DNA from 3 places in the Streptomyces sp. NPDC048254 genome. Region 1 is predicted to be linked to each of the others. Evidence: riboswitches for the same ligand, from Rfam matches in the RefSeq annotation. Region 1 holds a riboswitch; each other region holds the start of a gene.
The links. A riboswitch is a leader RNA that binds a small molecule or an ion and turns the genes downstream of it on or off. The one in region 1 is predicted to bind cyclic di-AMP.

Region 1 (7,466 bases):
GAGGAGGGGTAACGCCATGACCCGACCGTCCGCCCGCTATGTCCTGCCCGAGTTCACCGAACGCACCAGCAGCGGGACGCGCACCCTGGATCCGTACTCGAAGCTGCTGGAGGAGCGGATCGTCTTCCTCGGCGCGCCCGTCGACGAGATCTCGGCCAACGACGTGATGGCGCAGTTCATGTACCTGGAGCACGCGGCTCCGGAGCGGGACATCTCGCTGTACATCAACTCGCCGGGCGGCTCGTTCAGCGCGATGGCCGCGATCTACGACACCGTCCAGTACGTCACCTGCGACGTGGAGACGATCTGCCTGGGGCAGGCCGGGGCGTCGGCCGCGGTGCTGCTCGCGGCGGGCACGCCGGGCAAGCGGTCCGTGCTGCCGGGTGCGCGCATCGTGCTCCAGCAGCCGTCGCTGCCGCAGCCGGTACAGGGCCAGCCGAGTGATCTGGCCATCCAGGCGGCGGAGTTGGACCGGATCCGCGCACTGCTCGAGGAGCTGCTCGTCCGGCACACCGGGCGGACACCGGCCCAGGTCAACCAGGACCTGGAGCGGGATCTGATGCTGGACGCGCCGGCGGCACTGGCGTACGGCCTGGTGGACCGGATCGTACCCAGCCGCAGGACCTCGCTCGGCCTGCCGGACGCGGGGTGAGCGGCCGATGCTGCCACCGGAGCTGCCTCCGCTGCCCGCGCTGACCCGCGCCGAGGGCGAGTTGATCGACCGTTATCTGGACGTGGTCGACCTGCTGGGCCGTATCAACCCGGCGCAGAACGAGGACACCTATCGTGGACTGCGCGCCGCGCAGGCGCTGGTGCGCGCCGCGTCCGAGCTGCGTGACGCACTCGCCCTGATGCATCGACGGGGCGAGACGGAGCTTCACGGGGACACGCTGGCACGGGCGTTGCGGGTGCTCGACGGTGAGCGCCGGACCGCGCGCGTCGCACTCCCGCCCGACTGCGTACGGTGACGCCCGGCGAAGTCCGCAGCGACGCGTCCACCGGTCGGCCGGGCCGGAGTTGAAACGACCCAAAGGAGTTACCGCCGTTCGGCGGAGGATGGCGTGGTTTTACCTGACCGCCGGGGCCGCTCAAGGTGCGTGCTCAAAGCTACCCGCGGAGGGCTTCGGCGCAGGTCCGGGGCTACGTCGGGCAGTTGACGACTAATCGAACACAGCGCTGTCCACCCGAACGGGTGGGTGGTGAGTAACCCCACAAATCTCCGGTTCCGTTGGGATTTTCGGACAGGCGTGAGTGAAGATCCCTGTCTGACGACAAGCCCCCGCCACAACGGCGAGGCGATCCGGGCGGACGCCGAGTCCTGCCGCCGCACGGATGCCCGGTCGACGGAAGTGGATCGGCAGGAGTGGAGGACCCAAGCACGACGGGTCGCCGGCACGGTCGCACCATGACCGGGCCGCGCAGCCCTTGGGGTGAAGCCGTGACAACGCGGCCGGGCAACTTCGCCAGCCCGAATCCGACAGGTCATCCTTCACAGGCGGCTGACGAAGGGTTGCGCATGACTGCGCTCAATCGTGTCCCGTCGCTGATGGCGCGGGCCGGCACGGCCTCGGCGCTCACCATCGCCGCCGTGGGCGGCTCCATCGTGATCCCGGGTGTCGCCTCCGACGCCTCGGCCGCCACGATGGGGACGAAAGCACTCCAGGTCGCGGCCTCGAAGAAGGGCTCGCCCTACAGGTGGGGTGCCACCGGGCCGAACCGGTTCGACTGCTCCGGGCTCACGCTGTACTCGTTCAAGAAGGCGGGCAAGAAGCTCCCGCGTACGGCGGCCCAGCAGTACAACAAGACCCGTCACATCTCGGCCGGCAACCGCAAGGCCGGGGACCTGGTCTTCTTCCACTCGGGTTCCAGCGTGTACCACGTCGGCATCTACGCCGGGAAGGGAAAGATCTGGCACGCCCCGAAGACCGGGGACGTGGTGAAGCTCCAGAAGATCTGGACGCGGAGCGTCTGGTACGGCCGGGTCAGCTGACCCACCCAGCGGCCGGCCGGCGGGAACTCGGGGCTACGGTTCCTGCTGGCCGGCGGCGGTGACCGTGCCGGCCGGGACTGCCCAGGGCAGTTGGATGAAGACGGTCTTGCCGCCCTCCCGGGTGGGGCGCACCCGGAGCTTGCCGCCGCACTCCGCGGTGAGCCAGCGGATGATGACCATGCCGCGCCCGTTGTCCTGCTGGACCGCGGCCGGGAGTCTCTTGGGGAAGCGCGGATGGCTGTCCGTGACGCCGATGCGCAGCTGTTCGTCACGGTCGAGGACGAGTCCCACCGTGAAGGTGGGTGACTGCCCGAAGGTGTGCTGCACCGCGTTGGTGGCGAGTTCGGAGACGATGAGGCGGATGGTGTCCGCGGTCTCCGTCTCCGGTGGCAGCCCCCATTCCGCGAGGATGCCCAGCACATAGGAGCGGGCCGCGGAGACCGAGGCGGGATCGCTCGGCAGAGTGATGGATGCTTCCAGGTGGTCTGCCATGGCGACGTCGTCCCTTTCCCACGGGACCGGAGCCCGACACGGTGCGGATGGTTCGAGTACGGTCCCGGACTGGTGCTTCTTCGTCAGACTGCCATTACCAGGGCGGTCAGGGGAGCGATCCACCAAGATATGCATATATCTGTCGCTCGATGCGGTGAACTCTGCGACCTCAGAGCGTATTTGGGCGGCCCGGAAGGAGTAAGGAGTAGCCCATGCAGAACGGTCCCGCGGTACGCCGCCGGAAACTGGGCGCCGAACTGCGCACACTGCGCACCGGCGCCGGCCTCACGAGCGGTGAGGCCGCCCGTCTGGTGGGCTGGCATCAGTCGAAAGTGAGCCGGATCGAGACCGGTGCCAGCGGTGTGAAACCGGCCGATGTGCGGTTACTCCTCGACGCCTACGGCGTGATCGAGGGGCAACTGCGCGAGTTGCTGCTGGTGTTGGCGGGGTCGGAGGACACCGCCGGGCGGCACCACTGGTGGCACGCCTATCGTGGGGTACTGCCGCCCACCTACCGGGATTTCATCAGTCTGGAGTCGCAGGCCAGCGCGATGCGCACGCTGGAGACCTCGGTCGTACCGGGGCTGCTGCAGACCCCCGAGTACGCGCGTGCCGTGACCCGGGCGGCCGTCGACGGGCTCGACGAGGAGGCCCTGGACGCCCTCGTGAAAGTGCGTCTGGCCAGGCAGGACGTCCTGCGCAACCATCCGCCGCTGGAGCTCAGCGCGGTGCTTGACGAGGCGGTGCTGCGCCGGGAGGTCGGCGGCCCCGGCGTGATGGCCCGACAGCTGGAGCGGCTGGTGGAGGCGGCCCGGCTGCCCCAGGTACGGCTCCAGGTGCTGCCGTTCTCGGCCGGGGCCCATATCGGCATCACCGGGCCTTTCGTAATCTTCTTATTTCCGAGCACTTCTGATCTGGATGTGGTTGTTCTCGACCAGTTGACGAGTAGCCTCTACCTCGAACGGAAAGAAGACCTCCAGGCCTACGCGGAGGCCTTCAACGCCCTTCAGGTCCACGCCCTTTCGCCCGAGGACTCGTTGGATTACATCGCCGGGATAGGTGACGGCGCGTAAGGAGGCACCATGACTGCACTGCCTCGGAACGTACCTTCAAGTGCTGATCTGCACGGACTGCGGTGGCTGCGCAGCAGCTACAGCACCGGAGCGAACAACTGCGTGGAGACGGCACGGCCGCGCTCCGGTCGGCTGACCGGACTGCTCGCCGTGCGCGACTCCAAGGATCCGGCCGGACCCGCGCTGCTCTTCTCCCCCGAGAGCTGGGTGGGTTTCGTGTCGGCGCTCACCGGCTGATCAGCCCGTAACCGACTCCGTATCCGCATTCGGTCAGGACCCGGCCGTGTCACGCCGACTCATGGTCGTGTCTCACCGATCACCTGTACAGCGCGTTCGATCTCGGCCCCGGAGAGGTCCGCCCGGGCGGTCAGCCTGAGCCGTGAGATGCCGTCCGGCACGGACGGCGGACGGAAACAGCCCACGGCCAGGCCTGCCGTACGGCAGTCGGCCGCCCAGCGCACGGCCCCCTCCGGGGACGGGGCCCGCACGGAGACCACCGCGGCGTCCGGACGCACCGCTTCCAGACCCGCGGCGGTCAGCCGTGCGTGCAGCTCCGCGGCCACCTCACGGGCCCGCACCGCACGTTCGGGCTCACGGCGCAGCAGCCGTAGCGCCGCCAGGGCCGCGCCCGCCGCGGCGGGGGCCAGGCCGGTGTCGAAGATGAAGGTCCGGGCCGCGTTCACCAGATGGTCGATCACCCGGGCCGGGCCGAGCACGGCCCCGCCCTGGCTGCCCAGCGACTTGGACAGGGTCGCCGTGACCACCACGTCCTCGGCGCCGGACAGCCCGGCCGCCTGCGGCGCGCCCCGCCCGCCGTCCCCGAGGACCCCGAGCCCGTGGGCGTCGTCCACGAGCAGCCCGGCGCCGCGCTCCCGGCAGGCCGCGGCCAGGGCGGCCAGCGGTGCCGCGTCGCCGTCCACCGAGAACACCGTGTCGGAGACGAGGACCGCGGGTCCCTCATGGGTGCCGAGCGCCTTGCGCACGGCGTCCGGGTCGGCGTGTCCGACGACCTGGGTGGCGCCCCGGGCCAGCCGGCAGCCGTCGATCAGGGAGGCGTGGTTGAGGGCGTCGGAGACGATCAGGGAGCCGTGCGGGCCGAGGGTGGTGACGGCGGCGAGGTTGGCGGCGTAGCCGGAGGAGAAGACCAGGGCCGCCTCGAACCCGCAGAATTCGGCCAGCTCGCGCTCCAGCTCGGTGTGGAGTTCGGTGGTGCCGGTGACCAGCCGGGAGCCGGTGGAGCCGCCGCCCCAGGTCCGGGCCGCCCCGGCCGCGCCCTCGGCGACCTCCGGGTGGTGGGCGAGGCCCAGATAGTCGTTGCTCGCCAGATCCAGCAGCGGCGAGTCGGCGGGACGGGGGCGCAGGGTCCGTACCAGTCCGGCGCGGCGGCGCAGTTCCGCCTGTTCGTCGATCCAGCCGAACGCCATGGCTCCTCCGGAGAATTTGTAGGCAGTGGACAGACCCTAGCGGGACCACCAGCCACCCACTGTGTGGCAATACCCACACCCAGAATTATCAGGCACAGGATCAACACAGGTCAGGGGCTGTATCACACCCTAGACTGAAGATCGTTTCTCACGGTCACCGTTGCCGCCCCGACAGCCGCACACCGCGTAGGACTGACAGGCCTGGCAGGCCGGGCTCGCAAGGCGGCAGCCGGTGCCGGGCAGGCACCGCGCTCAACCCACTGCGGCTGCGAACCGACGCCCCAGACTGTAGGTGCACAGCGCACGGATGCCGATGCCCTGACCACAGGGCGCTTCGGTCCCCCGGGAGCCGGACGACGGGCCGTCGCCGTCGGAGCCCCCGGAGCTGCCTCACTCCCCCGCCGGCCGATCCCGTCGGAATGTACGCCGCGAACTGCCCCGCCCAGTGACACCGTGGTCCAGCGTCAAGGCCGTCGTCGTCGAGGATGTACGCCTTGGCGAGGAGATCACTGAAGGCGTCGGCGGCGCGAGGGCCCCGCCCCGTCATCCATGAACACGTGCAGCGTCAACCTCATGTATTCAGCTATGAAAGTGATCTGACGTCCCGACAGGAGAAGGGTGCCTCCCACCTGCGATGATCTGACTGCTGAGATCAAGAACGTCGCGGAGAAGAGCCACCCAACAGGTGCAGGTTACCGAATGGGATCACCGGCTTGCCGTGCGGGCCGACGGCAAGAACCTGATCGGCCACGCGGGCGTGGTGCTGCTGCGGAAGGTCGCCGGCCGCACCGGCTTGGCCGCCGCGCTGAGTGCGGCGTTGCCGAAGGGCGCCGGGCCGGCGGGACCGGGGCATGGCGCTGGTCCAGCTGGCCTGTGCGATCGTGCGCGGCGCGACGAACGTCCTTCAGGCCGAGCAACTCCAGTACCACTGGCGTGCGGTGTTCGAGCGGCCGGTTTCGGACAGCACCCTGCGCCGCGCCCTGGCCGCGATCGACACCCCGGTCGCAGCCAGGGTGGAACGCGCCCGTGCCGCGATACGCCGCGTGGTGTGGACGCTGCTCGCCCTGCGGCCCGGCGGTTTCCCCTGGATCCGGGTGTGCGGCCGGGAGCTGACCGGCTGGTACGTCCTGGACCTGGATGCGGCCATCGTGACCTGCACCAGCCGCAAGGAAGGCGCGGCGGGCACCTTCAAGGGCAGCTTCGGTCACATGCCGCTGGGGGCGGGGGTGGCCAACACCCGTGAGTGCGTCGCCATGCTGCTGCGGCCCGGCAACGCGCCACCGAACGATGTCGACGACCACAAGAACGTCCTGGCCTCGGCGTTTCGGCAGCTCCCGCTGCCGCTGTGGTCGAAACTGCTGGTGCGGATCGACGGCGCGGCCTTCAGCCACGAGGTCCTGGACCATCTCCAGAGTCTGACCACCAGCCGGCGACGGGTGCGCTGGGTGACCGGCTGGGCCAGCAACGCCACGGACGAGCAGGCCATCGCGCACATCGTGCCCACCGCCATACCCAGCATCGAAGGTCCCCACCTGCTGAGGCGTCTCGGCGCAGCGCCGAGCGGTGGCCCCGACCGGCGTGTCGCCCCAGCCGGCCGCGGCAAGCAGGTCGTACCAGCCGGGACCGGCGCCGTAGGGCAGATGGCGGCGCTGAGCGCGTAGGCCAGGGCCAGACGCGGGAGCAGGGCGTGCACCTCGTCGGCGAGCCCGGCCGGGAGGCTCTCCCGGGGCTGAGAGTGCGCAGCACCGGGATCCAGGTGCGCCGTGAGCCTCCCCAGGAGGATCAATCCGTGTCGTCGGTCTCTGCTGTGAGCCACAGCTCGAAACAGTTCCGACGGGCCAGTTGCATCACTCCGATCGTGGCGCGGCCTGCCACGCCTGCGCGGGGACCGAAGACCTCGATGAGGAGGTCGGTGGCGCCGGAGGCGACCTGGTGGACGTCCTCGAAGTCGGCGGTGCACACGACGAAGCAGAGGGCACGGACCATGGAGGTGACCCTGTCGAGGGAGCCCAGGGCGAGCCGGATGCCTCCCAGAGCGTTGATCGCGGCGGCACGGGCGGCCTCCCGGCCCTGGCTGAGCGTGAGGTCGTCGCCCAGCCGGCCGGGGTGGAGGATGGTGCCGGTCCGGTCTTCCGGGGTGTACCCGCTGAGGAAGAGCAGGCGGCCGCTGCGGTGGAAGGCCTTGACGGTGCCGTAGCGGCCCCCGTACGGGGGATCACGGAAGTCGGGAATCTCCAGGCCGAGACGGGCGGCGCGGATCTCGGCGCTCTCGAGGTTCTCACCGGCGTTCACGGGCGGTCCAGCAGGCGTCGTGGAGTGGTGACGAGGATGCGGTGGACGGCCTCGGAACCGACCTGGCGTTCCAGAGCGGGTGCGATACGGCGGAAGAGGTGCTCGTAGCCGAAGCCTCCGTTGTGCAGGAGGTGGGACTGTGTCCACACGTCGCAGCCGATCACGAGCTGGTCGGTGTGTCCTTCCGACAGCAGC
Region 2 (7,466 bases), on a different contig from region 1:
CCTCGCCGGCCTTCTTCCAGACCTCGATGGACAACCTCCTGGCCGCGGCCCAACGGGGCGGCGTCGGCCACTTCGTCATCCTCTCGATCGTCGGCGTGGACCAGGTGCCGGAGATGGACTACTACCGGGCCAAGACGCTCCAGGAGCACCTCCTCGCGGACGGGCCGATCCCCTACTCGATCGTCCGGGCGACGCAGTTCATGGAGTTCATGGACGCCGTCATGTCCTGGACCTCCGACGCCGACACCGTCCGGCTGCCCGCCACGCCCATCCAGCCCATCGCCGCCGGGGACGTGGCCGCGGCGGTCGCCGAGGTCGCCGCGGGCCCCCCGCTCAACGGCATCCGCAACATCGCCGGCCCCGACATCTTCACCCTGGACGAGCTGGGCCGGCTCACCCTGTCCCACCAGGGCGACGACCGCACCGTCGTCGTCGACCCCACCGCCGGCATGTTCGCCGCGGTCAAGGGCGACGTCCTCACCGACAAGGACGCCCACCTCGCCCCCACCCACTACACAGACTGGCTCTCCTGATCCGGCCGTGCCGGGTCCCGCCCGGTTCCTCAGCCCGCGTTGAGTTCCGTCAGCTCGCCGAGCGGGAGCGTGTGCTGGGTGTGCAGGACCTTGGCGCGCAGGTAGCGGACGTTGTGGGCGGTGCGGAAGACACCGGTCGGGACGCGGTCGCGGACGGTGACGCCGAGGTCGCGCAGCTGCTCGGCCTTGTCGGGGTTGTTGGAGAGCAGGTCGAGCTCGGTGACGCCGAGAGCGGCCAGCATCTGGGCGGCGGCGGTGTAGTCGCGGCCGTCCTCGGGGAGGCCGAGGGCGGCGTTCGCCTCGTAGGTGTCGAGGCCCTGGTCCTGGAGGGCGTAGGCGTCGAGCTTGTTGTAGAGGCCGATGCCGCGTCCCTCCTGGCGCAGGTAGAGCAGGATGCCACCGCGCTCCGAGATGCGCTCGACGGCCTCGCGCAGCTGGGGTCCGCAGTCGCAGCGGGCCGAGCCGAAGACGTCGCCGGTCAGGCACTCGGAGTGCAGCCGGACCAGCGGGAGCGTGCCGGGGGCGGGATCGCCGAGGACGACGGCCAGATGTTCCTGGCCGTCGGTGAGGCCATGGAAAGTGACGAGGTCGGAGTTGACGCTGTAGCCATCGGTGAAACGCAGCGGAACCCGGACGCGGGCGCGCTGGGTGGCGGCGGGGAAGTCTGGCATCGGGTTCTCCTGTGTCCGGGTGGAGGACGGTAGCGGCCTCTGCTTCAGATTTGAAGCAGATCCACGGCTGGAACCCTATCCATGTTTTAAATTTGAAGCAACAGGATTCCGCGGGAATATCCGCGAGGTCTCACGGCGGGCCGGGGCCTTACGAGGGACCCGAACAGGGCGACGACCGCCGCCGCCAGGGAACCTCGTCGGAGGTCGGCCGCGGGGTCGTCGCGTCACCCTCCAGCGCCCGCGCGATCACCGAGCTGATCTCCTCCAGCTGGGTCACCTGCTCGGCGGAGAGATGGTCGAACACCGCCGCCCGTACCGTCTCCACATGCCCCGGCGCGGCACGCTCCAGCACCGCCAGGCCCTCGTCGGTCAGCAGCGCGAAGCTGCTGCGTTTGTCCCACTGGCAGTCCTCGCGCCGGATCAGCCCGTCCTTCTCCAGCCGGGTCACCGCGTACGTCAGCCGGCTCCGGGTGATCTTCGACTTCTCGGCGAGGTCGGTCATGCGGAGCTTGCGCTCCGGCGCCTCGGAGAGACTGACGAGGATGCCGTAGTACAGATGCGGCATGCCGGCGTCCTGCTGGAGCTGCCGGTCCATCGCGTCGTCCAGGAGGTGCGTCGCCGAGACGTAGGCGCGCCAGGCGCTCTGCTCCTTCGGCGTCAGCCAGCGAGTCGTCATGCAGCCAGTGTAGGTTTGTTTCAAAGTTTAACCAAGCCTGCCCGTCGCCCTCGGGAGTGAGCACGTCCGATGCCGTACCCCTACGTCCTGCTGTCCGCCGCCGTCTCCCTCGACGGCTACCTCGACGACACCGGCCCCGAACGGCTGCTGCTCTCGTCCCCGGCCGACTTCGACCGCGTCGACGAGGTACGGGCCGGCGTCGACGCGATCCTGATCGGCGCCGGCACCATCCGCGCGGACAACCCGCGGCTCCTGGTCAACGACCCCGGGCGGCGCGCGGCCCGGGTCGCCGCGGGCAGGCCCGAGTACCCCCTCAAGGTCACGGTCACCGCGACCGGCGACCTTGACCCGGACGCGAAGTTCTGGCACACCGGCGGCGAGAAGGTCGTGTACACGACGGAGACGGGCGCGGCGCGGATCCGGGGCCTCGGTATCGCCGCGGACGTCGTCTCCCTCGGCGCCGACCTCGACTGGCCCGCGCTGCTGACGGATCTACGCGAGGCGCGGTCGGTCGGCCGGCTGATGGTCGAGGGCGGCGGCACCGTCCACACCCAGCTCCTCCAGCAGGGCCTGGCCGACGAACTCCAGCTGGTCCTGGCCCCGCTCTTCGTCGGCGACCCGAAGGCATCGCGCCTGTTCGGCCCGGGCGGGTACCAGGCCGGGCGGCTGCGGCTGCTGGAGAGCCGCCGTATCGAGGACGTCGTCCTGATGCGGTACGAGCCCACCGCGCCCGGCGCGGGTGCGACGGCGTCCGCCGCGGACCGGCACTGGCTGCGGCTCGCCTGCGAGCTGGCGGCGGACTGCCCGCCCTCTGGGACCGCGTTCAGCGTCGGCGCGGTGGTGGTCGCGGCCGACGGCACGGAACTGGCCCGTGGCCACTCCCGGGAGGCCGGTGACCCCGTCGTCCACGCGGAGGAGGCGGCCCTGGCCAAGATCCCCCCGGCCGACCCCCGGCTGGCCACGGCCACCGTCTACACCAGCCTCGAACCCTGCACCCACCGCGCCTCCCGGCCGCACCCCTGCGCCGAGCTGATCCTCCGGGCCGGGGTACGGCGGGTGGTGACGGCGTGGCGCGAGCCGGACACCTTCGTCGAGGCGGCCGACGGGACGGGGATGCTGCGGGAGACGGGGGTGGCGGTGCTGGTGCTGGACCAGTACGAGGACCTGGCGAAGACCCCGAACGCGCACCTGCTGGGCTGACCTCCCTCAACCCGTGTGACTCTCCCCCTTCGGATGGCGTATGCTGGTGTCAACGACGCGGGGTGGAGCAGCTCGGTAGCTCGCTGGGCTCATAACCCAGAGGTCGCAGGTTCAAATCCTGTCCCCGCTACTGAAGAATCAGGGCCGGAATCCAAGAACGAGGATTCCGGCCCTGAGTCGTATACCGGGTCCTATACCGGCACGTGTTCCACATCACATCCGTCCGCACTCATCCGCCCGGCCCACACCACTCGCCGCCGCTCGCTCGCAACCGCAAACCTGGACGGACACGCATTGGACACCTGGGACATATGGGGAGTCGCACCGTGGCCCCTGGAGAGGCGCAGGAGGACGGGTCCGCAGCCGTCCGCACCCTGGCCCGCTTCCTGCCCGTCCTGCTGATCGTCGCCGGCGTCTGCTACGACTTCCTCACCCCGAGGGCCTTCACGGCCGTCCCGTTCTTCACGGCCGCCCCGCTGATCGCCGCGCCCCTCACCTCGCTGCGCACCACCGTCCTGACCGGCCTCGCCTCCTTCCTCGCCGCCTACGCCGTGCACGCCCGCTTCGACTTCGGCCCGAACGTCGACACGGTCACCGAGGTCCTCACCGTGGTCACCGTCGCCGCCCTCGCCGCCGGCATCAACCGGATCGTGCGCCTCGGTGACCAGCGCCTGGCCTCCGCCCGCGAGATCGCCGAGGCCGCCCAGCGGGCGGTCCTGCCCGAGCCCGCCGAGCGGATCGGCGGCTTCGAGATCGCGGCCCGCTACGAGGCGGCCCAGGAGGGCGCCTTCATCGGCGGTGACCTGTACGCGATCCAGGACACCCCGTACGGCGTGCGGCTGGTCGTCGGCGACGTCCGCGGCAAGGGTATGGGTGCGGTCGCCGCCGTCGCCGTGGTCATCGGCGCGTTCCGGGAGGCCGCCGAGCAGGAGGCCACGCTGGAGGCGGTGGCGGGGCGGCTGGAGCGGGCGCTGGCCCGCGAGGGCGTCCGGCGCGGCGGCCTCGACGCGGTCGAGGGGTTCACCACCGCCGTACTCGCCGAACTCCCGCGCGGCGACGGCACGGTGCGGGTCGTCAACCGCGGCCATCCGCCGCCCCTGCTGCTGCACGGCGACGGCAAGGTGTGCCCGGTACGGGGGCCCGAGGCCGCGCTGCCGCTCGGGATGGCCGAGTTGGGGGCCTGGCCGGACCGGGCCGCCGAGCACGCGTTCCCGAGCGGGGCCACGCTGCTGCTGCACACCGACGGCCTCTCCGAGGCGCGGGACGCGCACGGCCGGTTCTACGACCCCGAGCGGCGGCTGGCCGGCCGTGTCGTCACCGCCCCCGGCGCGCTGCTGGCCCGGCTCGCGGCCGAGGTGCGCCGGCACACCGGCGGTGGCATGACGGACGACATGGCGCTGCTCGCCGTACGACGGCCCTGAGCGCGATCACCCCGCCGTTCTGGGGATTGTCACCCTCGGTGCGCGGACGACCGCCCTCCGCATAACGTCTGAGTCACCATCAAAACGCGTGTGACTCCTGAGCTGGACAGAACGCAGGGTCAAGTCGACCGTTTTTGACCGTTCATGGCGGTTAAGTCCAAGCTTTGAAAGCTTAATGATCAAGGCGAACAGCTTGGAATCTGGCAGCCGGGTCTATTAACGTTCGATAACGCAGCGCGGTCGTCCCAGCCGTCACCCGCGACGGCTCCGCGCGCACGCGCCGAATCCCGCAAGGGAACCGGGGAACCACCACCTTGGGGTGAATCGCACGGCTGCCGCCGGGTACGAAACGGCCGGTATACGCGCGTAGGAGACCTTCCCGCTCCGAACCCGTCAGCTAACCCGGTAGGCAGCGGAAGGAAAGGAGTGCGCCCGCGTGGCGTCCAACCGGCCTGCTCCGACAGCCCCGTTCGTGCCCAGCCAGCGTCAACCCGAGACCTTCGGCTACGGCGCCTACCGCACCGACGAGGGCCCCTGGGAGGAGTGGAACCCCACCGAGGAGTCCCTCGCCCCGGTACGCGGCCGGCACCGGGTCGCCAAGCAGCGCGGCGGCGGACTCGCCCGCAGCTCCACGGTCCTCGGCGTCGGCGTCATCGCCGCCGTCGGCGCGGGCGGCATGGCCAGCGCCAACACCGGCAAGCCGCCGGTCTCCATCTCCCTGCCCGACCTGCCGTCCTCCGTCGACTCCCTGCTCGGCGAGGACGGCGGCCACCAGGCCGTCCAGACCGCGCTCAGCAGCGTCACCACGACGACCGCCACCGACTCGGACTCCTCCGACTCCTCGGCCGACGCCGGTGAGGCGCTGCGCAGCCGGATCATCGCCCAGGCCGAGCAGCAGCAGACCCAGCTCGACGTCAAGGCCACCGCCAAGGCCGTGGCCGCCGCCGACAAGGCGGTCTCCGACGCGGAGGCCAAGGCGGAGAAGGCGGCGGCCGCCAAGGCCGCCGACGCCAAGGAGCAGGCGCAGGCCGCCGAGAAGGCGCAGGCCGAGCAGAAGCGGCTCGCCGCGCTGGCCAAGCAGTACACGCTGCCGGTCGTCTCCTACACGATCACCGGCACCTTCGGGCAGGCCGGCTCGATGTGGGCCTCCGGCTACCACACCGGGCTCGACTTCGCCGCTCCCACCGGCACGATCATCAAGGCCGTGCACAGCGGCACCGTCACGGAGGCCGGCTGGGCCGGCTCGTACGGCTACCGCACCATCCTCACCCTCGACGACGGCACCGAGCTGTGGTTCTGCCACCAGTCCTCGATCGGCGTCAAGGTCGGCCAGAAGGTCGCCACCGGTGACGTCATCGGCCGCGTCGGCGCCACCGGCAACGTCACTGGCCCGCACCTCCACCTGGAGGTCCACCCCGGCGGTCAGGCCACCGGCATCGACCCGATGACCTGGCTGCGCGGCAAGGGCCTCAACCCCTGACGGACCCCACTGATCCCCGGCGGCCCTGACGACAACCCCCCGACGTCAGGGCTGCCGGTTCGGTGTGTCCACGGGCCCCGGGTGCATTCCGCTTTTACGAGAACTTCGCGTTGCGTCGGCATGGGCGCACCGGCAGCCGGTGTTGAACTGAGGCATGACGCCTTCTTCCGGTTCTTCCGGTTCTTCCGCTTCCCGCTCCCTCCGTAAGCTCGGCTCCTCCGACCTGGAGGTCTTTCCGCTCTGCCTGGGCGGCAACGTCTTCGGCTGGACCGCCGACGAGGCCGCCTCCTTCGCCGTCCTCGACGCGTACACGGCCGCCGGCGGCAACTTCGTGGACACCGCCGACTCGTACACGGCCTGGATCGAGGGCCACAAGGGCGGCGAGTCCGAGACCGTCATCGGCAAGTGGGTCAAGGCGCGCGGCAACCGCGACGACGTCGTGATCGCGACGAAGGTCAGCCAGCACCCCGACTACCCGGGCCTGTCGGGCGCCAACATCAAGGCCGCCGCCGACGCGTCCCTGCGCCGCCTGGGCACCGACTACATCGACCTGTACTACACCCACTTCGACAAGCCCGAGATCCCGGTCGAGGAGATCATCGGCGCCCTGGACGAACTGGTGCGGGCGGGCAAGGTCCGGCACATCGCCGCCTCCAACATCACCGCCGAGCGGCTCCAGGAGTCCCTGGACCTCTCCGACCGCGAGGGCCTCGCCCGGTACGTCGCCCTCCAGCCCCACTACAACCTGGTCTCCCGCGACACCTACGAGGGCCCCCTCCAGGAGCTGGCCTCCCGCACCGGCCTCGCGGCGGTCCCGTACTTCTCCCTGGCCGCCGGCTTCCTCACCGGCAAGTACCGCCCCGGCACGACGGTCGACAGCGCCCGCGCGGGCCGCGCTGCCCAGTACCTGGAGACCGAGCGGGGCCGGCAGGTCCTGGCCGCCCTGGACGAGATCGCCGAGGCCCACTCCGCCCCGGTCCCCACGGTCGCCCTGGCCTGGCTGGCGGCCCAGCCCACCGTCACGGCCCCCATCGCCTCGGCCCGCACCCTGGACCAGCTCCCGGCCCTGCTGGGCGTGGCGGACCTGGAGCTGACGGAGCAGGAACTGACCCGGCTCACGGCGGCTTCCGCCTGACGGCCGCTTTCCCGCCAGGGCCTGTGCGGCGGATCAGGTCGCAGGAGAACAACGGCACATCATCAGCGCCGGTGAGTCCCGCGTCTGCGGCATGATCTGCCGGACAGGCCCTAACCCGGCCCTAACCCCGGTACGGGTTGTAGGACGGATACGGCACAGCCGCCCCGTACCACCCGGGTGCCCCGTAGGCCGGTGGCGCGTAGCCCGGCCAGCCGTTCGGGGCGGCTGTGCGGGCCGCGTAGTCGAGGGCGGGGCGGACCAGTTCGCGTCGGCTGCGCAGCTCCGTCAGCAGCTGCCGCTCCCGCACCACGAAGTCGGCGCCCGCCCGCCCCCGCTGCCCCCGGCGGCGC
Region 3 (7,466 bases), on a different contig from region 1:
GAAGGCGGCGATCGCGGAGGTCATCGCCGAAGGGGTGGCGGCCGGCGAGTTCCGGTGCCCCGACCCCACGGCCGCGGCGCTGCGGCTGACCGCCCTGCTCGACGGGCTCGCCGTCCAGCTCACCTCGTATCCGGGCGCCCTGTCGCGCTCCCGGGCGCAGGAGTGGGTCGACGAGGCGCTGGCGCGCGAACTGGGGCCGGCCGAGGAGCAGTAAGGGGCGGCTCACCAGGCTGCCGCCCCTTACGCGCGTGCCGCCCCTCACGCGCTCTTCCCGCCCTCAGGCCACGGAAGCGATCCGCATCTTGATGTCGTCCGGGGAGAGCGCTCCCTTGGCCGTCACGTGGTCGCCCGACGACTCGCCGCGCAGCCGTCGTCCGATCCACGGCACCAGGTACTCACGGGCCCAGTGCACGTCGTCGCGGCGAACCTCCAGAGTGCCGCGGGGCGGCAGCGGCGGCCACGGCTGGTCCGGGTCGGCCGGCACCTCGACGCCGAGCGCCTGGCCGGCCCGCAGCGCCACGCGGGTGTGCCCCTCGGGAGACAGGTGCAGCCGGTCGCCGTCCCAGGCCCGCCGGTCCTGCACGGTCTTCAGGGACCACAGGTCGAGGACCGGGCAGCCGTACCGGTCGGCGACGGCCCGGACATGGCCGTTGTAGGTGGCGATCTTGCCGCGCAGATGCTTGAGGACGGGCACGCCCCGGGTGTCGAACCCGGTGGTCACCAGAACCGTGCCGACGGCCTCGGTCAGTTGGGCCACGGCCCGCTCGAACCGCTCGGCCACCTCGTCGGGATCGGTGCCGGGGCGGATGATGTCGTTGCCGCCCGCGGAGAAGGAGACCAGGTCCGGGGCGAGTTCCAGGGCCTGCGGCACCTGGTCCGCCACGATCTGGTCGAGCAGTTTCCCGCGCACCGCGAGGTTGGTGTACTCGAAGTCGCCCTCGGGCTGCCGGTCCGACAGCAGAACCGCGAACCGGTCCGCCCAGCCGACGAACGCCCCGTCGGGGCCAGGGTCGCCCACGCCCTCGGTGAAGCTGTCCCCCACCGCCACGTACGACCCGATCACTGATGCATTGTCACTCTTCGAATCGTCTGCCACGTCGGACCATGATTCACCTTCGACTGTGACCTACGCGACCGTAATAAGGGCTTGACGAACGGTGAGATAAGACACGCCTAAATACTCGACCAAGCCAGGAATAAGCCTCCGAACAGTGGTGTTGAAGCGTCGATCGCCCGAAGGCCGGACCCGGGGATCGGGGGTCCGGCCTTCGGAGTGCGTGTCAGATCAGCGGGGTTCAGGGTCAGCCGACGGCGAGGCCCTTGGAGCGGAGGTAGCCGACCGGGTCGATGTCGGAGCCGTAGTCGGGGGTGGTCCGGATCTCGAAGTGGAGGTGCGGGCCGGTGACGTTGCCGGTGGCACCGGAGAGGCCGACCTGCTGGCCCGCGGTCACGGTCTGGCCGACCGAGACGGAGAGCGCGGAGAGGTGGCCGTACTGCGCGTAGTAGCCGTCGGCGAGCCTGATGACGACCTGGTTGCCGTAGGCACCGCCCCAGCCCGCCGTGACGACCGTGCCCGCGCCGACGGCCTTGACCGGGGTGCCGGTCGGGACGACGAAGTCGACGCCGGTGTGGTAGCCGCTGGACCACATGCCGCCGGCCACGTGGTAGCCGGTGCCGACGGTGCCCCCGGCGACCGGGAGGGTGAATCCGGAGGCGGTCGTCGTCGACGCGCCCGAGGAGAAGGCCGTGTTCGAGGACGACGACGAGGAGGGGGCGGAGGACTGCGAGTCGGGCCGCGGCTGGGACCGCGTATCGGACCAGGAGTCCGAGGTCGGGGTCTCCGTGGTCGCGGCGTGGCGGCCGCCGAGCGTGAGCTTGAGACCGGGGTGGATCAGCGAGGGGTTGTCGCCGACCGCCTGCCGGTTGTCGGCGTAGAGCCGGTGCCAGCCGCCGTTGACGTTGTGCTCGCGGGCGATCTTCGAGAGATAGTCGCCGGGCACCACCGTGTAGACGCGGTGCGCGGAATCGCCGGTGCCGGAATCCTGAACGGCGGACTTCTGGGCGGCGGCCTTTCGCGCAGCCGTCTTCTCGACGGTCGGCAGCGACTGCGTGGCCTTTTCGGAAACGGACTGCGAGGTGAGCGCGTGGGCGCCGGTGGCCCCCATGAGCGGCAGAGCCAGCGCGGCGCCACCGGTTCCGGCGACGGCCATCGAGCGGGTGAAACGCTGGGTCTTGGGGCGGCGGTGCTTACCCTTCGCGGGCATGACGCATTCCTCTCCGGCGCCTGCGGGGTGAGCTGTCGGGTTCGGGCTGGAGCTGCCCGGCCACGCGGGAAGACGTGGCTGCACCCCTAGCCGTCCCGGGAACCGGAACAGGCGGTCATACCTGGTGGGTCCCCCGCTCCTGCCGGGCACGGGTGAGTGTGTGTGGGGACTCCGGACGGCGGCAGGATTCGGCGTTCCGTCCGGATGCGTGGCGAACGTAAGCGAGTAGGACGTACGTAAACAAGCGGTCGGTTCCGTCTGTCCGAGTTTCGCTTGATCCGTTACGGGAATCCCGGTCACCCTCCGTGAATTCCCGTCTTACGCATTTCTCCAATCCCCTTGAAAAGCACCGGAATTACGTGAACATGACGCGCGACGGACGGTCACGAATATGACGCTCCTCACGCACGTCACGCCACGTCCCCTTATTCCGCACGGAGTTGCAATTAAGGCGCTATATCGGACAGAAGGCTCAGATGCGACGCAGCCGGAGAACCGTCGCATCCAGGTCGCCGCGCAGCTCGGTGCGCAGCCCGTGGTGCAACAGAACGGCACCTCGATGCACTTCACCCGTTTCACGGCATTCGTACGACGCCGTCGGGTCGAGGCCCCGCAGGCGCAGCGCCGGCATCGGCTCGCCGTAGCTCTGCGCCTGGAGCCAGGCGAGGACCACGGTCTCGTCGCCGAGCGTGTACTGCACCGCGCTGAGCCCGCCGGCCGGCGGCCGCAGCCGGAACTGGTCGCCGCGCTGCACCAGGGGCCTGATGTCCTTGTAGAGCTCCACCCAGCGGCCGGCCTCGGCGAGCTCCTCCTCGGTCCACTGCGAGAGGTCGCCGCCAACGCCGAGCGCCCCGGCCATGGAGCTGACGAAGCGGAAACGCAAGCTGCTGACCCGGCCGTTGAGCTGGTGGTTCGGGCTGTCGGTGACCCAGGCGGACATCACCCGGGCCGGGTGGATCTGACTGAAGCCGTGCTGGATGGCGAGCCGGTCCAGCGGGTCGGTGTTGTCGGAGGTCCACACCTCGTCGGTACGGCTCATGATGCCGAGGTCGATCCGGCCGCCACCGCCGGAGCAGGACTCGATGGCGACGTTCGGGTGGGCCGCCCGGATCCGGTCGAGCAGGGCGTACAGCCCGCGGACGTGGTCGACCCACAGCCGCTGCGGGTACGGCTCGCCGGGCCAGCCCGCGTCGGTGAAGCAGCGGTTGAAGTCCCACTTGACGTAGTCGATCGGGGCACTGGACAGCAGGGTGTCGAGCTGCTCCCAGAGGTACTCCTGGACGTCCTCGCGGGCGAGGTTGAGGACGAGCTGATTGCGCAGTTCCGTCCGCTTTCGTCCCTGCTGGTACTGCACCCAGTCGGGGTGCGCGCGGTACAGGTCGCTGTCCGCGTTGACCATCTCGGGCTCGACCCAGATGCCGAACTGCATGCCGAGGGCGTGTACGTAGTCGGCGAGGGGCTTGAGGCCCTTGGGGAAGCGGTCCGGGTTGGGCGTCCAGTCGCCGAGGCCCGCGCGGTCGCTGGTGCGGGCACCGAACCAGCCGTCGTCGACCACGAACAGCTCGACGCCGATCGCGGCGGCCCGCCGGGCGAGGGTGGCCTGCTGCTCCTCGGAGATGTCGAAGGTGGTGGCCTCCCAGGAGTTGAACAGCACCGGCCGGTCCCGGTCGGCGTCCGGGATGACGTACGCCCGTTGGTAGGCGTGCCAGGCGCGGCTCGCCCCGCCGAAGCCGCCGTCGGTCCACAGGCCCGCGAAGACCGGGCTGGTGTAGGACTCGCCCTCGGCCAGCATCAGCAGGCCCGAGTCGTCGTAGCCGGCGCCGCCGGTGATCTGCACGCGCGCGTCCGGGAGTTGGGCGACCGCGATCCGCCAGGAGCCGGACCAGCCGAGGGCACAGCCCCAGACCTCGCCGCGCTCCTCGGTGGCGTCGGTGTCGAGGGCGACCCAGGGCAGGTGCTGGTGGCTGGTGTGGCCGCGGCGGCTGCCGATCACCTTCTCGCCGTAGGTGAGCGGGGCGCTGGTGAGGCGGGACTCGGCGGCCCAGCGGCCGTGCAGCTGGGAGAGCCGCCAGCCCTCGCGGTCCGGGAGCGTCCAGGCGGCGGGGTCGGCACGCAGCAGCTCCAGGCGCGCGTCCCCCTGGTTGTCGACGGTCACCCAGCGCTCGACGACGTCGCCGCGCATCCGGTAGTGCAGGGTGATGAGGATCCCGTCGTCCCGGAAGCGAAGGCGGAGCCCGTCACCGTCCGCGGCCTCCCCGCCGTCGCCGTCCGTCTCGTACGACTCGAAGGTCCACTCGGTGCCGCGGCGCTCCTCGGTACGCACGGACAGCGCGGGGCGGACGAAACGGGGACCGCCCTCGACGGGGTACTCCTCACGGCCGTCCAGCGGGGACTCGAACGCCCAGTAGCCGGGCAGCGCCCGGGTGCTGAGCTCCTCGGCGTCGGCGAGCCCGATTTTCGCGCCCCAGTGCAGGTGGAGCAGTTCGTCGTCCTCCGTGAGGTGCAGCGCGTAGCTGCTGCCCGGGCCCGACAGGAGCCAGGTACGACCGTTTTCGGCGATGTCCACCACGAGAAACCTCACACAGGTGCCAACAGATCCGCTCAAGCACCAACATCATCAAGGGCACGGGCCCCGGAGGCAACGCCTGTGGACAACTCATTGCCCGCGGAAACCGATGTCGTATCGTCGACCCAGTGCCCGTCGACGAGCAGCGCCGACGGGGCCGGCCGGGAGGAGCCCCCGTGACGCAGCAGGTCCCGTCCACCGAGCCCGAGCTGGCCGGTGTGCGCAACTTCCGTGACGTGGGCGGCCTGCCGACCGTGGACGGGCGGCGGGTCCGGCACGGCGTGCTCTTCCGCAGCGGGCACCTGGCGCACGCCACGGAGCAGGACGCGGAGTTCCTCGCCTCCCTCGGCCTGCACACGATCTTCGACTTCCGCAACGCGGCCGACCAGAAGCTGGAGGGCCCGGACGTCGAGCTGCCCGGCGTGCGGAACCTGAACCTGCCGCTGACCGACCCGGCGCACGGCGCCGAGTTCTGGACGATGGTCCGCGAGGGCGACATCGAGCAGCTGCGCGGCCTGCTGGGCGACGGCAAGGCCGCCAACCGGATGGTCAGCTCGTACCGCACGATCGTCAGGGACCGCACCGACGAGCACTCGCGTGTGCTGCACGGCCTCGCCGAGGACAGCGTCCCGGCGCTGATGCACTGCGCGGCCGGCAAGGACCGGGCGGGCGTCTCGATAGCCGTGACGCTCCTCGCGGTGGGCGTGGAGCGGGACGCGATCCTCGCCGACTACCTGGAGTCCAACGCCAAGCACCGCCGCTACAAGGTGCGGCGCAGCGGCGGCGGGGACAGCGCGTACAGCCCCGAGGTGATGGAGCTGCTGGGCCCGCTCTTCGAGGCCCGTGCGGAGTATCTGACGGCGGCCTTCGAGAGCATCGAGGAGACGTGGGGTGACGTCGACACGTACCTGGAGCAGGGCCTGAAGCTCGCCCCGGAGACCCGCGAGCGGCTGCGCGGGCGCCTCCTCGACTGAGGCCGGGCGCGGACCGGAGCGCTCAGCCCTTGCCGCCGACGGCGAACAGCAGGTAGAGGAACGCGGCGAAGACGTGCCCGACGGCGATGTAGATGATCAGCCGGACCCACAGGGCCCGGGGGAACTTCTCCTCGATGTTGCTCACGGCAGCTCTCCAGTGATCGGCCCCAGGCACAGCGCGGCCAGGGGACTCTGCAGCAGGGTGTGGACGAACAGCAGCTCGACCCCGTCGTGGTCCTCGGCGGCGAGCCGGTGCGGGGTGAGCGAGTCGAAGTGGGCGCTGTCGCCGGGCGCCAGCACGTGGGTGGTGTCACCGAGGCGCAGCCGGAGCCGCCCGTGCAGGACGTACAGCCACTCCTCGCCGGGATGCACCCGCACGATGTCGCCCTGGGTGCCGTACGGCACCCGGACGCGCAGCGCCTGCATACCGCGGCCGGACGCCCCGGCCTGCCAGTACGTCCAGCCGCCCGCCCTGGTCGGATCCATGTCCGCGGTCCGCACGATCGCGTCCTTGTCGGCGACCGTCTCGCCGAGCAACTCGGAAACCGTCGTACCGTAGACACGGGCGAGCGAGAGCAGCATCGGCAACGAGGGCTGGCGCTGCCCGGTCTCCAGCCGGGAGAGGTGGGCCGGTGACAGTCCGGCGTCCCGGGCCGCGGCCTCCAGGGTGAGGCCGGCGCGGCGGCGCAGAGAGCGCAGCTGCGGGGCGACGGCGGGCAGGTCGTCGCCGGGACCGGCGGGAGGCGCCGGGTCTGAGGCGTTCATGCCTCCATTGAGCCGGACCGTTGCCTCAGCGGCAAATTTCTTGCCTCAGAGACAAAATCCGAAGACAGGAAGCGAAGACCAAGAAGCGGGGGCCGCCCGCAGGAGGCCCCCGCTTTCGGCGTCAGCGGTTGGCCACCGCCTGCTTGATGAGGGTCTTGCTGAAGTCCCACATCAGGCCGCCGCCGCTGTGGGCGTCGTCCATCACGTCCGTGAAGGCCGCCACGAAGCGGTCCACGTCCGACTCGTCGACGATCAGCGGCGGGATGAGCTTGATGACCTCCAGGTGATCGCCGGAGACCTGGGTGAGGATCCGGTGGCGTTGCAGCAGCGGTACGACGACCATCTGCGCGAACAGGCCCTTGCGGGCGGCCTGGAGCATGGTCCAGCGGCTGCGGAGCTTCAGCGAGCTGGGCCGGCCGAACTCGATGCCGATCATCAGGCCCCGGCCGCGTACGTCGGCGAGCAGCTCGTACTTGTCGACCAGCGCGGTGAGCCGGGACTTGAGCTGTTCCCCCACGGCCCGGGCGCCCGCGACGACCTGGTCGTTCTCCATGACGGAGAGCACGGCGAGTCCGGCCGCCATCGCCTGGGCGTTGGCTCCGAAGCTCGCCGAGTGGACCAGGACGCGGTCCATGGACGAGTAGACCTTCTTGAAGATCCAGTCCTTGCCGAGGGTCGCGCCCACGGGGACATAGCCGCCGGACAACGCCTTGGCCACGCACACCAGGTCCGGTTCGACACCGTCCTCGTGCTGGTAAGCATAGAAGTCGCCGGTGCGGCCGAGGCCGGTCTGCACCTCGTCGGCGATCAGCAGCGCCTTGTGCTTGCGCAGCAGTTCCTGGGCGGCGCGCAGATAGCCGGGCGGCGCCTCGTGCACGCCCTTGCCCTGGATCGGCT

Region 2: linked by a shared signal. The riboswitch ahead of ACGFZQ_RS41480 (M23 family metallopeptidase) and the one ahead of ACGFZQ_RS49065 (C40 family peptidase) in region 1 are both predicted to bind cyclic di-AMP.
Region 3: linked by a shared signal. The riboswitch ahead of ACGFZQ_RS11965 (peptidoglycan DD-metalloendopeptidase family protein) and the one ahead of ACGFZQ_RS49065 (C40 family peptidase) in region 1 are both predicted to bind cyclic di-AMP.

Annotation. Positions count from the first base shown of each region.
Region 1 covers NZ_JBICZJ010000032.1:30,024-37,489, forward strand. The annotation lists gene ACGFZQ_RS49055 (ATP-dependent Clp protease proteolytic subunit) at 17-652, shown strand; gene ACGFZQ_RS49060 (hypothetical protein) at 660-968, shown strand; cyclic di-AMP (ydaO/yuaA leader) riboswitch at 1,300-1,513, shown strand; gene ACGFZQ_RS49065 (C40 family peptidase) at 1,517-1,990, shown strand; gene ACGFZQ_RS49070 (ATP-binding protein) at 2,024-2,482, opposite strand; gene ACGFZQ_RS49075 (helix-turn-helix domain-containing protein) at 2,695-3,555, shown strand; gene ACGFZQ_RS49080 (DUF397 domain-containing protein) at 3,565-3,792, shown strand; gene ACGFZQ_RS49085 (8-amino-7-oxononanoate synthase) at 3,852-4,979, opposite strand; gene ACGFZQ_RS49090 (hypothetical protein) at 5,831-6,640, shown strand; gene ACGFZQ_RS49095 (RidA family protein) at 6,762-7,271, opposite strand; gene ACGFZQ_RS49100 (phosphotriesterase) at 7,268-7,466, opposite strand, start outside.
Region 2 covers NZ_JBICZJ010000020.1:191,960-199,425, forward strand. The annotation lists gene ACGFZQ_RS41450 (SDR family oxidoreductase) at 1-533, shown strand, start outside; gene ribA (GTP cyclohydrolase II) at 563-1,204, opposite strand; gene ACGFZQ_RS41460 (MarR family winged helix-turn-helix transcriptional regulator) at 1,353-1,880, opposite strand; gene ACGFZQ_RS41465 (dihydrofolate reductase family protein) at 1,950-3,080, shown strand; tRNA gene ACGFZQ_RS41470 (tRNA-Met) at 3,137-3,210, shown strand; gene ACGFZQ_RS41475 (PP2C family protein-serine/threonine phosphatase) at 3,392-4,501, shown strand; cyclic di-AMP (ydaO/yuaA leader) riboswitch at 4,770-4,930, shown strand; gene ACGFZQ_RS41480 (M23 family metallopeptidase) at 4,938-5,981, shown strand; gene ACGFZQ_RS41485 (aldo/keto reductase) at 6,136-7,116, shown strand; gene ACGFZQ_RS41490 (PrsW family intramembrane metalloprotease) at 7,238-7,466, opposite strand, start outside.
Region 3 covers NZ_JBICZJ010000003.1:501,875-509,340, reverse strand. The annotation lists gene ACGFZQ_RS11975 (TetR/AcrR family transcriptional regulator) at 1-214, shown strand, start outside; gene ACGFZQ_RS11970 (SGNH/GDSL hydrolase family protein) at 278-1,063, opposite strand; gene ACGFZQ_RS11965 (peptidoglycan DD-metalloendopeptidase family protein) at 1,302-2,264, opposite strand; cyclic di-AMP (ydaO/yuaA leader) riboswitch at 2,269-2,429, opposite strand; gene ACGFZQ_RS11960 (alpha-galactosidase) at 2,737-4,833, opposite strand; gene ACGFZQ_RS11955 (tyrosine-protein phosphatase) at 5,007-5,804, shown strand; gene ACGFZQ_RS11950 (DUF6126 family protein) at 5,827-5,949, opposite strand; gene ACGFZQ_RS11945 (XRE family transcriptional regulator) at 5,946-6,569, opposite strand; gene ACGFZQ_RS11940 (aspartate aminotransferase family protein) at 6,691-7,466, opposite strand, start outside.